Regions from separate parts of the Clostridium sp. TJA020 genome, predicted to be linked through region 4. Evidence: riboswitches for the same ligand, from Rfam matches in the RefSeq annotation. Region 4 holds a riboswitch; each other region holds the start of a gene.
What was found. A riboswitch is a leader RNA that binds a small molecule or an ion and turns the genes downstream of it on or off. The one in region 4 is predicted to bind lysine.

Region 1: it holds a riboswitch for lysine, as region 4 does, so the genes downstream of both, lysA (diaminopimelate decarboxylase) here and AC4FQ1_RS09180 (Na+/H+ antiporter NhaC family protein) in region 4, are expected to answer to the same signal.
Region 2: it holds a riboswitch for lysine, as region 4 does, so the genes downstream of both, AC4FQ1_RS11395 (amino acid permease) here and AC4FQ1_RS09180 (Na+/H+ antiporter NhaC family protein) in region 4, are expected to answer to the same signal.
Region 3: it holds a riboswitch for lysine, as region 4 does, so the genes downstream of both, AC4FQ1_RS02515 (APC family permease) here and AC4FQ1_RS09180 (Na+/H+ antiporter NhaC family protein) in region 4, are expected to answer to the same signal.

Annotation. Positions count from the first base shown of each region.
Region 1 covers NZ_JBZEFC010000002.1:280,233-283,454, forward strand. Annotated here, with positions in the region: gene lepB (signal peptidase I) at 1-454, opposite strand, end outside; gene lysA (diaminopimelate decarboxylase) at 487-1,782, opposite strand; lysine riboswitch at 1,932-2,101, opposite strand; gene AC4FQ1_RS05205 (beta/alpha barrel domain-containing protein) at 2,181-2,861, opposite strand; gene AC4FQ1_RS05210 (DUF1576 domain-containing protein) at 3,047-3,222, shown strand, end outside.
Region 2 covers NZ_JBZEFC010000008.1:42,522-45,743, forward strand. Annotated here, with positions in the region: gene AC4FQ1_RS11385 (putative ABC transporter permease) at 1-379, shown strand, start outside; gene trmB (tRNA (guanosine(46)-N7)-methyltransferase TrmB) at 496-1,152, shown strand; lysine riboswitch at 1,265-1,439, shown strand; gene AC4FQ1_RS11395 (amino acid permease) at 1,544-3,022, shown strand; gene deoD (purine-nucleoside phosphorylase) at 3,138-3,222, shown strand, end outside.
Region 3 covers NZ_JBZEFC010000001.1:458,176-461,397, forward strand. Annotated here, with positions in the region: gene AC4FQ1_RS02515 (APC family permease) at 58-1,383, opposite strand; lysine riboswitch at 1,475-1,646, opposite strand; gene AC4FQ1_RS02520 (hypothetical protein) at 1,696-2,034, opposite strand; gene AC4FQ1_RS02525 (flavodoxin family protein) at 2,058-2,540, opposite strand; gene AC4FQ1_RS02530 (hypothetical protein) at 2,631-3,080, opposite strand.
Region 4 covers NZ_JBZEFC010000005.1:66,556-69,777, forward strand. Annotated here, with positions in the region: gene AC4FQ1_RS09175 (Hsp20 family protein) at 1-44, opposite strand, end outside; gene AC4FQ1_RS09180 (Na+/H+ antiporter NhaC family protein) at 189-1,907, opposite strand; lysine riboswitch at 2,030-2,205, opposite strand; gene AC4FQ1_RS09185 (aminopeptidase P family protein) at 2,290-3,222, opposite strand, start outside.

The DNA of each region.
Region 1 (3,222 bases), on a different contig from region 4:
CTTTTATATCTTCCTTTGGAATATATGGATCTTCCCAATACCTTGAGTCAGCTGAATTTTTTCTATTATCTCCTAAGAAAAAATATTTACCTTCTGGAACTTTGAACTCCCCAAAAAAACCATCTGGATTTTTCACATAATCCTCTTGAATAAATTCTCCATTAATATAAAGTTCATTTCCTCTTACATCAATTTCATCTCCTGGAAGACCTATAAGCCTCTTTATCATAATCTCATTTTTTTCTTTATTTTTAAAGACTATGATATCCCCTCTTTTTAAATTGTTAAAATTATAAACTTTTGTTACTAAAAACTTTTCTCCTACTTTTATAGTAGGTTCCATTGATGATGTAGGAACTTCTACTTTAAAAATTAAAAATTTGTTTATTAGTAAAGCTAATATTACAGCTAAGATAATAGGACAGACTATGTCCATAATAAATTTTTTTCCCATACTTTTCCCCACTTTATACCCTTCAGTTAAATTTAAATTACTTCATTTTTAATTATATCATCATAGCTCTCTCTTTTACATATAATTTTAATTTTTCCATCTTTAACCATAATAACTGCTGGCTTTGGAATCTTATTGTAATTATTAGACATTGAATAACCATATGCACCCGTTGACATAACTGCAAGAACATCTCCACTTAAAACAGATGGTATTTTTATTGCATTTAATAATATATCACCAGATTCGCAACACTTTCCAGATATAGTTACTTTCTCTTTAGCATCATATATAACCCTATTTGCAACTATACATTCATATCTAGCCTTATATAATGCTGGTCTTATATTATCAGTCATACCACCATCTACAGATACATATTTTCTAACTGATGGTATATTTTTTATTGAGCCTATAGTATATAATGTTATTCCTGCATTTCCAGCTATTGACCTTCCCGGCTCTATAATAAGTATAGGTCTTTCCAATTCTAAATTTTTGCAAACTTCATCTACTTTATTTATTATAGCATTACAATATTCCTCTATTTCTCTTGGTTTATCTTCATCACTATAATATATTCCAAATCCACCACCTAAATCTAACTCTTTTATTATATATCCAGTTTCATTCTTAACTCTATTTATTAAATTAAGCATTATCTCAGCCGCATCTTCGTAAGGAGTTATTTCAAATATTTGTGAACCTATATGACAATGAAGCCCAAGTAAATTTATGTTTTCCAATTTTATAGCCCTTTTTATAGCATTTATTATATTATCTCCTACTGGTGCAAAACCAAACTTAGAATCAATTTGTCCTGTCTTTATATATTCATGTGTATGTGCCTCAATACCTGGAGTAATTCTTAAATAAATATCTTGCTTTCTTTCATAATCTCTAGCAATTTTATTAAGCTGTTCTATTTCAAATAAATTATCCACTACAAATGTTCCAACACCAAGTTTTACACCCATTTCAATTTCTTCTAATGTTTTATTATTTCCATGAAATAATACTTTTTTTAATGGAAAATCAGCTTTATATGCTGTATATAATTCTCCACCTGAAACAACATCTAAACATAAGCCTTCTTCCTCTATTATTTTACACATCGCTAAAGTTAAAAATGCTTTTCCAGCATAGGCTACCTTATTACCTCTATTTTCACAACTAAAGGCCTGAAAATACCTTCTACAATTTTCTCTAATTAAATTCTCATCCATAACATATAAAGGAGTTCCAAACTCTTCAACTAACTTTGTTGTTTTTACTCCTCCAATTACTAAAGTATTTTCTTCAGTCCTCATATTACCAAATAGTTTCATTTAAATTCCTCCAATTCATTTAAGTAAAACAAAACGTCACAGGAAAATTCCTGTGACGGGTAATAACGTTATAACATTAAGGTATTATAATTACAAAAACTTAAGCCTAAAATTAATATATTCTAAACTCACTTATATAGTAATTTAAAAATCCTTGTAGCTCTCCACGTTATGTGACAGTTATGCATATATTATATACATACCCAGAAAAATTATATTTGCATTATAATTTAACTTCGGCCAATCATCCTTTCATCCTTATTCATAGTCTGCAAAACTCCTAAAGATTACTCTTAATCTCGGCACCTCTACCCTAAGATTTGTTCTTTCCTAATATATTATTATTTTTTATTATTTATGATACTATAAATTTATTTAAATTTAAAGTCTTTTATACATTAATATTCTTTTTCCCTATAAATATTCATTAAATCTCCCATTATCTCTGCTGATGATGGTGGTGTATAACTTATTGCATTAGCTCCAGCTTCTATTGTTTCTAATATACTTTCTTCAGTATTTCCTCCAGTTGCAATTATAGGAACTAAAGGATACTTTTCTCTTATTTTCTTAACAATTCTAGCTGTATTTTTTCCACCTGATACATTTAATATAGTGGCACCTGAATTTAATCTTTCTTCTATATCTGTATCTTCTGATACAACTGTTACAACAACAGGAATATCTATTGTTTTTCTTATCTTTTTTATTACACTGTTTGTTGTTGGTGCATTTACAACTATCCCTATTACTCCTTTAAATTCAGCATCTAATGCTAAGTTTATAACTCTCCTACCTTGAGTTATTCCACCTCCAACTCCACAAAACACAGGAACATCAGCTGCTGTTATTATAGCCTCAGTTATTTTTGGTTGGGGGGTGAAAGGATATACTGCCATTATTGCATCTGCATTTGTATTTTTTATCATGGCAACATCAGTTGAAAACATTATTGATTTAATTCTCTTTCCAAATATCTTTATTCCACTACACTTTCTTATTGCAGAAGGTGCTTCAATTATATGATTTCTAAATGTTCCTAATATTTCTGGAACATATTTTTCATTATCCTTACTCATTTTTATCCCTCCAAAAACTTACATTGCTTTGCTTTACAACTTATTATATAACCAACTTCCATTAATTAAAATATTTATTTTTGATAAATAAAAAATATTTATTCATTTTATAGATAAGTATGTATTATTTGTAATATAATGTTTACAAATAATATTGATTTATAAAAGGCGGTGTTTTTTTATTTATGCTTCAACTAAAAAAATTTTTTCTCCCGTACAAAATCTTAATTTCAATATATCTATTTTTTATACTTACTGCTTTTACTATTAATTCTCCTAAAGAAATCTTTATAGGATTAAAAAACATAATATTAACACCTGATATTCTAATAACTGATTATATTCAAATTGCTGGCATTGG
Region 2 (3,222 bases), on a different contig from region 4:
ATCACTTTCTTCAAGTATTGTTTATTCGTTATCAGGTATTATATCTATAATATTTATTATTGATTTAATTTTTACAGTTACACACTTATTACACTTAAAGGAACATTTAGTAAAGGTTAAAGATATTAAAGTTGAATTAAATAAATTAGGTATTCAATTTGAAAAGTTTAGTGAGAGTGAAATAAATAAATTAAAAATTGAAATTCAAAATAGAAGAACTAATAAGGAATATGATAAATTATTAGATTTAAGTAATAGAATAAAAGAACTTAAAAGAGAAGCTAAAATTAATAGAAGATTATTAAATGCATTCCCAGACAGTAAGCATTTATATGATTATAAGGCATTAAATAATATTAAAAATCTTATTAAAAAATAAATTTTGTGAAATTTAATTAGGATGGAACAAAAAGTTCTATCCTAATTTTTGTTGTTAATAGTATTTAAACTATGTATAATAGGAATGAAACTTTATAAAGATGGAGTGAACATATAATGAGAATGAGAAGAAAACCTTGGGCTAGACCTGAGCTTGAAGCATGTGACTTTTTTATAGTAGATACAAAAGAACTTAAAGGAAAATGGAATAAATCATTTAAAGAAGAACAACCTTTATATTTAGAATTAGGATGTGGAAAAGGAACATTTATGGCTGTTCATGCATCAGAAAATCCTAATATAAATTATTTAGCTATAGATATAAAAGACGAAGTTTTAGTGCTTGCAAAAAGAAATATAGAAGAAGCGTTTAAAGAAAAAGGTATGGAAATAAATAATGTTAAGCTTATGGCACAAGAAATAGCATTAATAAATGATATGCTTGGAGAAGATGATGAAATTAATAGAATATACATTAATTTTTGCAACCCTTGGCCTAAAGAAAGACATAAAAAAAGAAGACTTACTCACACTAGACAATTAGAGAGTTACAAAAAATTTCTTTCAAAAGATGGAGAAATTTGGTTTAAGACAGATGATGATGAATTATTTGAAGAATCTTTAGAATACTTTAAAGAAAGTGGATTTGATATAAAATATATAACTTATGATTTACATAATAGTGGTTTCGAAGGAAACGTAGTAACAGAACATGAAGAAATGTTTACAAAAGAAGGAATAAAAATAAAATTTTTAATAGCTGTAAGAAATTAAAAATATTAATAAATAATAATAATTGTAAATAAAGTAATAATAAGTAATATGATTTGTTGAAATTATAAAAAATAAGGTGCATAATAACTAATGAAAAATGTATAAATTTAAATTTTGAGGTAGAGGCGCAAATTTTAATAGTAATATTAATGAGGTAAGCACTATGATTTAATATGAAAGGAAAATTTGCCGAAGTGTATAATTGATGCTTTAAGATTATATGCTGGTTTTGTGCAGAATATGTATAAGACTGTCACAAATTTATTTTGTGGAGGGCTATCATTCAAAGGCATAATTAGTTTAGTATATTATATTGAAATGAACTTATTTACCCTGAGTGAAGTTTTTCCTCAGGGTTTTATTTTTATACTAAGCTAAGGAGGAAATAGACATGAATGAGACAGAAAGTAATGAGCTAAAGAGAGGATTAAAGGCAAGGCATTTAAACATGATTGCATTAGGTGGTTCTATAGGAACTGGAATATTTCTTGCAATGGGCGATAGTATACATGTTGCAGGAATTGGAGGTTCTATAGTAGCTTATGGTCTAATAGGGATAATGGTATATTTTTTAATAACAAGTTTAGGGGAAATGGCTACTTATATGCCTGTTTCAGGATCCTTTGGAGTGTATGCTACAAAATTTATAGATCCTGCATTAGGCTTTGCATTAGGATGGAATTATTGGTACAATTGGGCTATAACTATAGCGACAGAAATGGTTGCAGGTTCACTTGTAATGAAATATTGGTTTCCAAATGTTCCAGCAATAGTTTGGAGTATTATTTTTTTAGTTTTAATAGTAGGATTAAATTTATTATCATCTAAAGCTTATGGTGAATCAGAGTTTTGGTTTGCAAGTATAAAGGTTATTACAGTAATTGTATTTATAGTAATTGGTACACTTATGATATTTGGAATAATGAAGGGTGATAGTTTAGGTTTTAAAAATATATTTTCAAATGGAGGACCTTTTGTTGGAGGATTTAAATCAATATTTTCGATATTTTTAATAGCTGGATTTTCATTTCAAGGAACTGAACTTATAGGTATTGCTGCGGGAGAATCAGAAAATCCTGAAAAAACAATACCGAAAGCAGTACATACAATATTTTGGAGAATTTTAATATTTTATATAGGAACTATAATTGTTATAGGGTTAATAATTCCATCAGTACAAGCTGGAGTAAATACAAGTCCTTTTACTATGGTTTTTGAAAAGGTTGGAATAGCAGGTGCGGCATCTTTAATGAATGCAGTAATATTAACTTCTGTTTTGTCAGCTGGTAATTCAGGAATGTATGCATCAAGTAGAATGCTTTATTCAATGGCTAAAGAAAATATGGCACCAAAGGTTTTTTCAAAAGTTAACAAAAAAGGGGTTCCTGTTAACTCTGTTATTTTAACTACAATAATAGCATCAGCATGTTTTTTAACAGGATTTTATGCAGAAAGTACAGTTTATGTTTGGCTTGTTGCTGCATCAGGACTTGCAGGCTTTATAGCTTGGCTTGGTATAGCATTATGTCATTATAGATTTAGAAAAGCATATGTAAAACAAGGAAAAAATATAAATAAGTTACCTTATAAAGCAAGTATATTTCCAATTGGACCGATAATAGCATTAGTACTTTGTGCAGTAGTTGTTATTGGACAAGGTTTTGTATACATTAAACCAGAAGGAATAGAATGGATGGGGTTAATATCATCTTATATAGGAATACCATTATTTTTAATTTTATGGATTTCATATAAAATTAAATATAAAACAAAATTAGTTAAATTAGAAGATGTGGATTTAGAAAGAAATATTATAAATAATAAAGAAGTAACTGAAAATAGCATTGATTTAGTTCTTGAAGAAAGTTAAAATTTATAGAAATATTTTATATTAAATAAAATTTTAAGAAAAAAATAAGGAAAAGGTTTTCAAAAAATGCTATTATATGATATAATATTTTTAAAAGCAAAAGGAGGAATGGTTTATGACACAAAATGTACCAACACCACATAATGGAGCAAAATTAGGAGATATAGCAGAAACAGTGCTTTTACCAGGGGATCCACTAA
Region 3 (3,222 bases), on a different contig from region 4:
TATTAATTTATTTATAAACTAAAAGACTAGCCTTTAAATTTAAAGGCTAATCTTTAATTAATTAATTTCAACTTTATTTTTATGATAATTATATATATAAAAAGGAACGCCTATAAGCATTAATATAAATCCCCACATTACAGTTTCTGCACCTGAACCATATATTGTCCAAATTGAATATATAAATGCTAATAATGGAACTATAGCTTTTTTTATGAAAATTCCAAAATTAAATTCTTTTGTTCCTTTAAACATAAGCATTATTTCTGCCGCTGCTGTTAAAAGATATATTGGTAAAAATGAAAGTGTTGCAAGTATTGTTATAAATGTAAATGCTGATACCATACTCTTTTGATAATTCATTATTAAAAGTATATTTACTAAAATTGATCCAACTATTAAAGCATTTGCTGGAGTTCCATACTTAGGATGAAGTTTTCCAAAGAATTTAGGAAAAACTCCGTCTTCTCCTGCCGCAAAAGCTACACGTGCTGTTGATAAAAGCCATCCAATGGTTGTACCTAAAATACATATTACAACTGCAATAGTAATTGGCTTACCAATTGAACTACCTAATATTCTAGTTAATATATCAGTTAAAGGTGCTTGACTATTTGCAAGTTCTGAATTTGGCATAGCACCCATACTAGCTACACTTATTAACATATATATAACAGATGCTATAATCATTCCATAAATTGTACTCTTTCTTACATTTTTCTCTGGATTTTTAATTTCCCCAGCTGTAACAGTTGCACTTTCAAGACCTACAAAAGCCCAAAGCGTTGATGTTGCTGCAAGTGATATTGTAGAAAGTCCCTTTCCTTGAGGAAGTAATGGCATTATATTTACAGTATCAAAATTAATTAATGCTACTATTATGAATATAGCAAAAAATGCAATCTTAAATACTGTAGCTACCGTTTGAATCTTTCCTGCTTTTTTTACTCCAATTATATTTATAATTGTAAAGAACCAAAGTATGGCACTTGTATAAATTATAGAGATAAGTGGATCTCTTAAAGCTGGTATAACTGCTGCACTATAACTTGAAAGTGCTACTATTATTGCTGCATTTCCTATCCATGAACCATTCCAATATAACCATGCACTTAAAAATCCTGCAAATTCTCCAAAAGCAATCTTAGTGTATTGATATGCCCCTCCAGTTGAAGGATATTTAGATCCTAAGTTAGCAAATGACATTGCAATAAGTATTGATCCTGCAGATGTTAATATCCATGCAATTATTGTTGCAAGTGGTCCTGAAAGCTGTGCAAGTGTTGCTGGAAGCATAAACACACCTGATCCTATCATATTACCACACACAAGCATAGTTGCCATGAAAAGACTAATTTCCTTTTTTAAATTTCTCTCTTCCATTTAGTCCTCCTTAAAGTATATCTTTATAAAGGTAAAATAAAAGCTCAGAGAAGTATTCTAATCTCTGAGCCCGAATAACTAAAATTCAAAACACAAAGATAGCTCTCCACAAAACTTGTGACAGTTTTACATATATTTTATGTAAACCCAACATACAATTTTAAAGCTTCCATTGTACATTTCGGCAATAATACCTTTCCTTAAAAATCATCGTGCTTACCTCATTAAAAGTACTGATTATTATTGCAACCTCTATCTTACCTATTTTTTAGTGACTATGTAATTGTAGACAAAATTTTTAATAATGTCAATTTATTTTATATTATTTTTTATATTCATATAAGTGCTTTTTTTTATATTTATACTATCTATATCAATATTATTGGGATTAGTAGTTAATTTATAATCTTTTATCCAATAATTTCCGTCAACATATGTACCTTCTTCAACTAATTCGCTTGGATTTTCATCATATACTTCTTCAATATTATTATCAGGTGTTAATATAACCAAACGTCTACACGCTTCCTCAGCATCATCAAATATATTATAAAATGCATTATAATTATTAAAAGATCTTACTGATGTAACTACTTTTATATTCAATCCTAATTCTTTTGCAACATCTGTTAATTTAATTGTATCTTTCATATTAAACTCTCCTTTTATTATAATTAAAATAGTTCTTTAACTTTCTTAGCTATTCTTTCTCCAAATATCATAGGTGTTTCTTTGTCTTCATCATTAACACCATTTACACTAACATAACCTAAATGTATAAAAGGTTTACCATGTGCTGACCCTCCAGAATATAAAAGCATTCCTTTTACAATTAAATGATTCATTAATGTTAAAATAGCAGTATCTGCTCCTCCCCATATGTAATCAGCTGTAGCATACATAGCTCCTATCTTACCTTCTAAATTAATATTATGTGAATTATCTAACCAATTCTTAATATTAGAAGTAGTGTTAGCTAAATATGTTGGTGTACCAAATATTACCGCCTTACTTTCATTTAAAAAATTTATATCAATGTTATTAATATTCATACATTTTACTTCAATTTCACTTACTCTCTCAGCACCTAGCTTTATTGTTTCTCCAATTCTTTTAGTATGCCCACTTTTTGAATCATATAATATAGAAATTTTCATAAATTTACCCTCCAACCTTTATCTTTTGTTTTATATAAAATAGGTGTAAGCATTAATCTTACACCTATTTTTAAATTAAAAATTTTTTAATTAAATTTCTTCTATCTCATCAATAGATTCAATTTCTTCTAAATTTTCTTCTTTTTCTTTTGAAGCAATAAATGAGCTTAAATCATTATATGTACTTTTAGCAAATTCTAAAAATAACTCTTCATCAATTTCTTTAAATTCTCTGCTGTTAACTACAACTAAATCTCTCATTAAAAGATTTACATCTATTCTACCAACAACCTTAGCAAGATTTGCTGAAGTTATAGCATTTAATATTCCTTCACATTCGTTTCTATTATTTATGATTGCGTTGTTTGATTTTGGTAAGCTTTCTTTATAATCTAGTGTAACACACTCATAAAATTCACCGTACTCATCATATACCTCTAAAGCTATATTATTAGTATCTAAATATCTTTCCATTACACAAGTTAAATTTAAACCATCCCAGTGTATTTTTTTATTAAATACTTTTATAGTTTCCATCATTTCTACCTTCTTCCAAATATACTTTTATTAAGTGCATATAAATACTATAATATGTCTAACTGTAAAAGAAGTTAGCTTATTCACTTAAAATAAATTACTTATATATTATACATTAAAATATATGTTTTTTGAAATATTTGCT
Region 4 (3,222 bases):
CCTATGTTATTAATAATATTTCTATTTCCTATTCTTCTATTCATAATATCCCTCTTATAAAATTTTTCTTATTATAACTTATTAATATAAATATTATACTGACACATTTTAATTTATATATTAGGTAAGTTATTAATTATTCTAATAAAAAAGTGTGGAAATTATCCACACTTTTAAAAATTAATATATTAATTTTCCACAACTTCATCCACTGGTTTTCCTATAAACTTAACAGCAATTACAAGTACTATTATTGCAACAGGTAATATTATATAAACAGGAACATTTAATCCAGCTGGTATATAACCTAATATTATTGTGGCTCCTGCAACAAACAGTGCATACCACATTTGTGTTTTTACGTGTTCTATATGATCACATCCAGCTCCCATTGATGAAAGTATTGTTGTATCTGATATTGGTGAACAGTGGTCTCCAAATATTGCTCCTGTAAGTACAGCACTTGTACTTAATACTATATAGCTCATATCTGGTGATATTGAATGAGCTAGAGGAATTGCAAGAGGCATAAGTATTCCCATTGTTCCATATGCAGTTCCGGTAGCAAATGATATTACAGCTCCTAATATAAATATAATACTTGGAAGTAAAAATGATGGTATTGATCCAGATAATAATGTAACTAAATATTTAGCAGTTCCCAAATCTTTTATTACTGAACTTAATGACCATGCAAGTAATAAAATTACTCCAGTTATTATAAGACCTTTCATTCCATCTACCCAAACTTCAACAGCTTCTGACACAGTAAATATCTTTTTACAAACTCCCATAGCAATTGCTATTATTGATGCAAATACTGCTGATTGGAAAAGTGCTGTTGATGCATCAGCTGCACTAAATGCTTCTCTTATTGCTGTAAAAGAAAACGGTGCATTAGTTACAACTTCTCTAAGTGCTACATCAGTTCCACCTATTATACTTGTATATCCACTATAATAAAAACTTATAAGAGCTGATATTATAAGTGCTCCTATTGGGATTATTGCATTCCAAATACTAAGCTTAACTCCTTCTTTTACTTTCATCTCATCTTCTGTACTTATACTTTCAAGCTCCGATTTTTTATCCTTAATACCTTTTCTAGCCCTAACTTCAGCCTTTCTCATAGGTCCAAAATCCCTAAGCATAACAGATGTAATAACTACAAATGCAAGTATTAAAATATTATAAAATCTATATGGAATAGTTTGAAGAAAAACACCAAAAGAATCAACTTTAACTCCAATTTGAGTAAATGAATCATTTATAAGTCCTACTTCTAACCCTATCCAAGTTGATATTATTGCAAGTCCTGCAATTGGTGCTGCTGTTGCATCAATTATAAAAGCTAACCTTTCTCTTGAAACTTTAAGTTTATCTGCAACAGGCTTCATTATAGGACCTACTATTAATGAATTTGCATAATCATCAAAAAATACTAAAAGACCTAGAAACCAAGTAACAAGTTGAGCACTCCTTGGAGTTTTTGCTCTTTTTGCAAGTGCTTCTGCTATAGCTCTAGCACCTCCCATTTTAGCAACAAGATTTATTACTCCTCCAATAGCTAAAACTTGAAGTATTATTCCAGCATTCCAAGGATCCGCTAAAGAATTTAGGACTCTTTGTATAAAATCTAAAAAGGCTTGTATCAATGCATTAAATGCATTTTGATCTACGACTTGAATCATAAAACATCCAGCTAATGCACCAATAAACAAAGATACTACAACATTTTTTGTAATAAATGCAAGTACAATTGCAACTAAAGGTGGTATTATAGTCCATATACCAAACCTTTCTGCATTTACAGTTCCTGGATCAATTTCTGATGCAAATGCTACTGTTGTCATACTCATCATTAGTATAAAGGTAAATAAAAATACTAAATAATTTCTTTTTTTCATGATTGAATCCCCCTATTAAAATAAAATTTGTGAATATTTTTAGAGGCCCATCATTTTACTTTAAAGTCAAAAAGAACCTTGAGATAACACTCAAGGTTCTAAATATATAACGTAAGAATCCATTGAATGATAGCTCACCACAAATATAATTTGTGACAGTCTTATGCATATTATGCATAAGCCCAGGATTATAACATTAAAGCATTAGTTATATCCTTCGGCGGTATTTCCTTTCATGTTATATCATAGTGCTTATCTCAATAACATTACTCTTAAAGACCGCGCCTCTATCTCTTCGCAAATTATTCACTTTTAAATTAATATAATTATATAATATAAATATATATATATCAATATATCTTTTAATTTTTTGTTTATTTTATTAACAATTTTTCATAAATTCTTCTATTTCACTAACTGATTTTATCATATCCTTAGTTAATACCTCACATCCATCATCAGTTATTAGTACATCATCTTCTATTCTTACACCAATACCTTCTTCTCCTATATATATGCCTGGTTCTACTGTATATACCATACCTGGTTCTAAAACTGTATTTCTTCCTGGATTTTCTATATCATGAGTATCTAAACCTAAGCTATGTCCTATACTATGCCAATAATATTTTGATACTTCTTCCTTATTTTCTATTAATCCAAGATTAATACATTCTTCTGCAATCCACTCTTTAGATTTTTTATTTATATCTAAGAAATTAATACCTGGTTTTAACTCTGATATAACTTTCTCATTTACTCTAAGTACAGCTTCATAAACTTCCTTTTGTCTTTTTGTAAACTTACCGTTTACAGGAAATGTTCTTGAAATGTCTCCATTATAATAATTAACCTGTGCTCCTAAGTCAAAAAGAATTAAATCTCCATCTTTAGCTTCTGAATTATTATCTACATAATGTAATATAGTTGCATTCTTTCCAGCTGCTGCAATTGTATTAAATGCATAATCACGAACTCCTCTTTTTCTGCATTCAAATTCAAAATATGCTTCTAATTCATATTCAAGCATTCCAGGTTTTATATTTTTCATTATTGATTCAACACCTTTAATTGTTATATCAATAGCCTTCTGCATTTCTTTTATTTCAGATGGACTCTTTACAAGTCTTATTGGTGCAAATATTGGAAATACATTTTTTATATTCACTTGTGGATACTTATTTCTAAGCTTTTTAGCAAATGTACTACTTACTGTTGGTAAACTGTTAAACTCATCTCTTTCTAAATCTAAATATATATTTATATCAATACTTTCATTTATTATTTTATTTAAAAATCCTCTAAACTCTCCTAA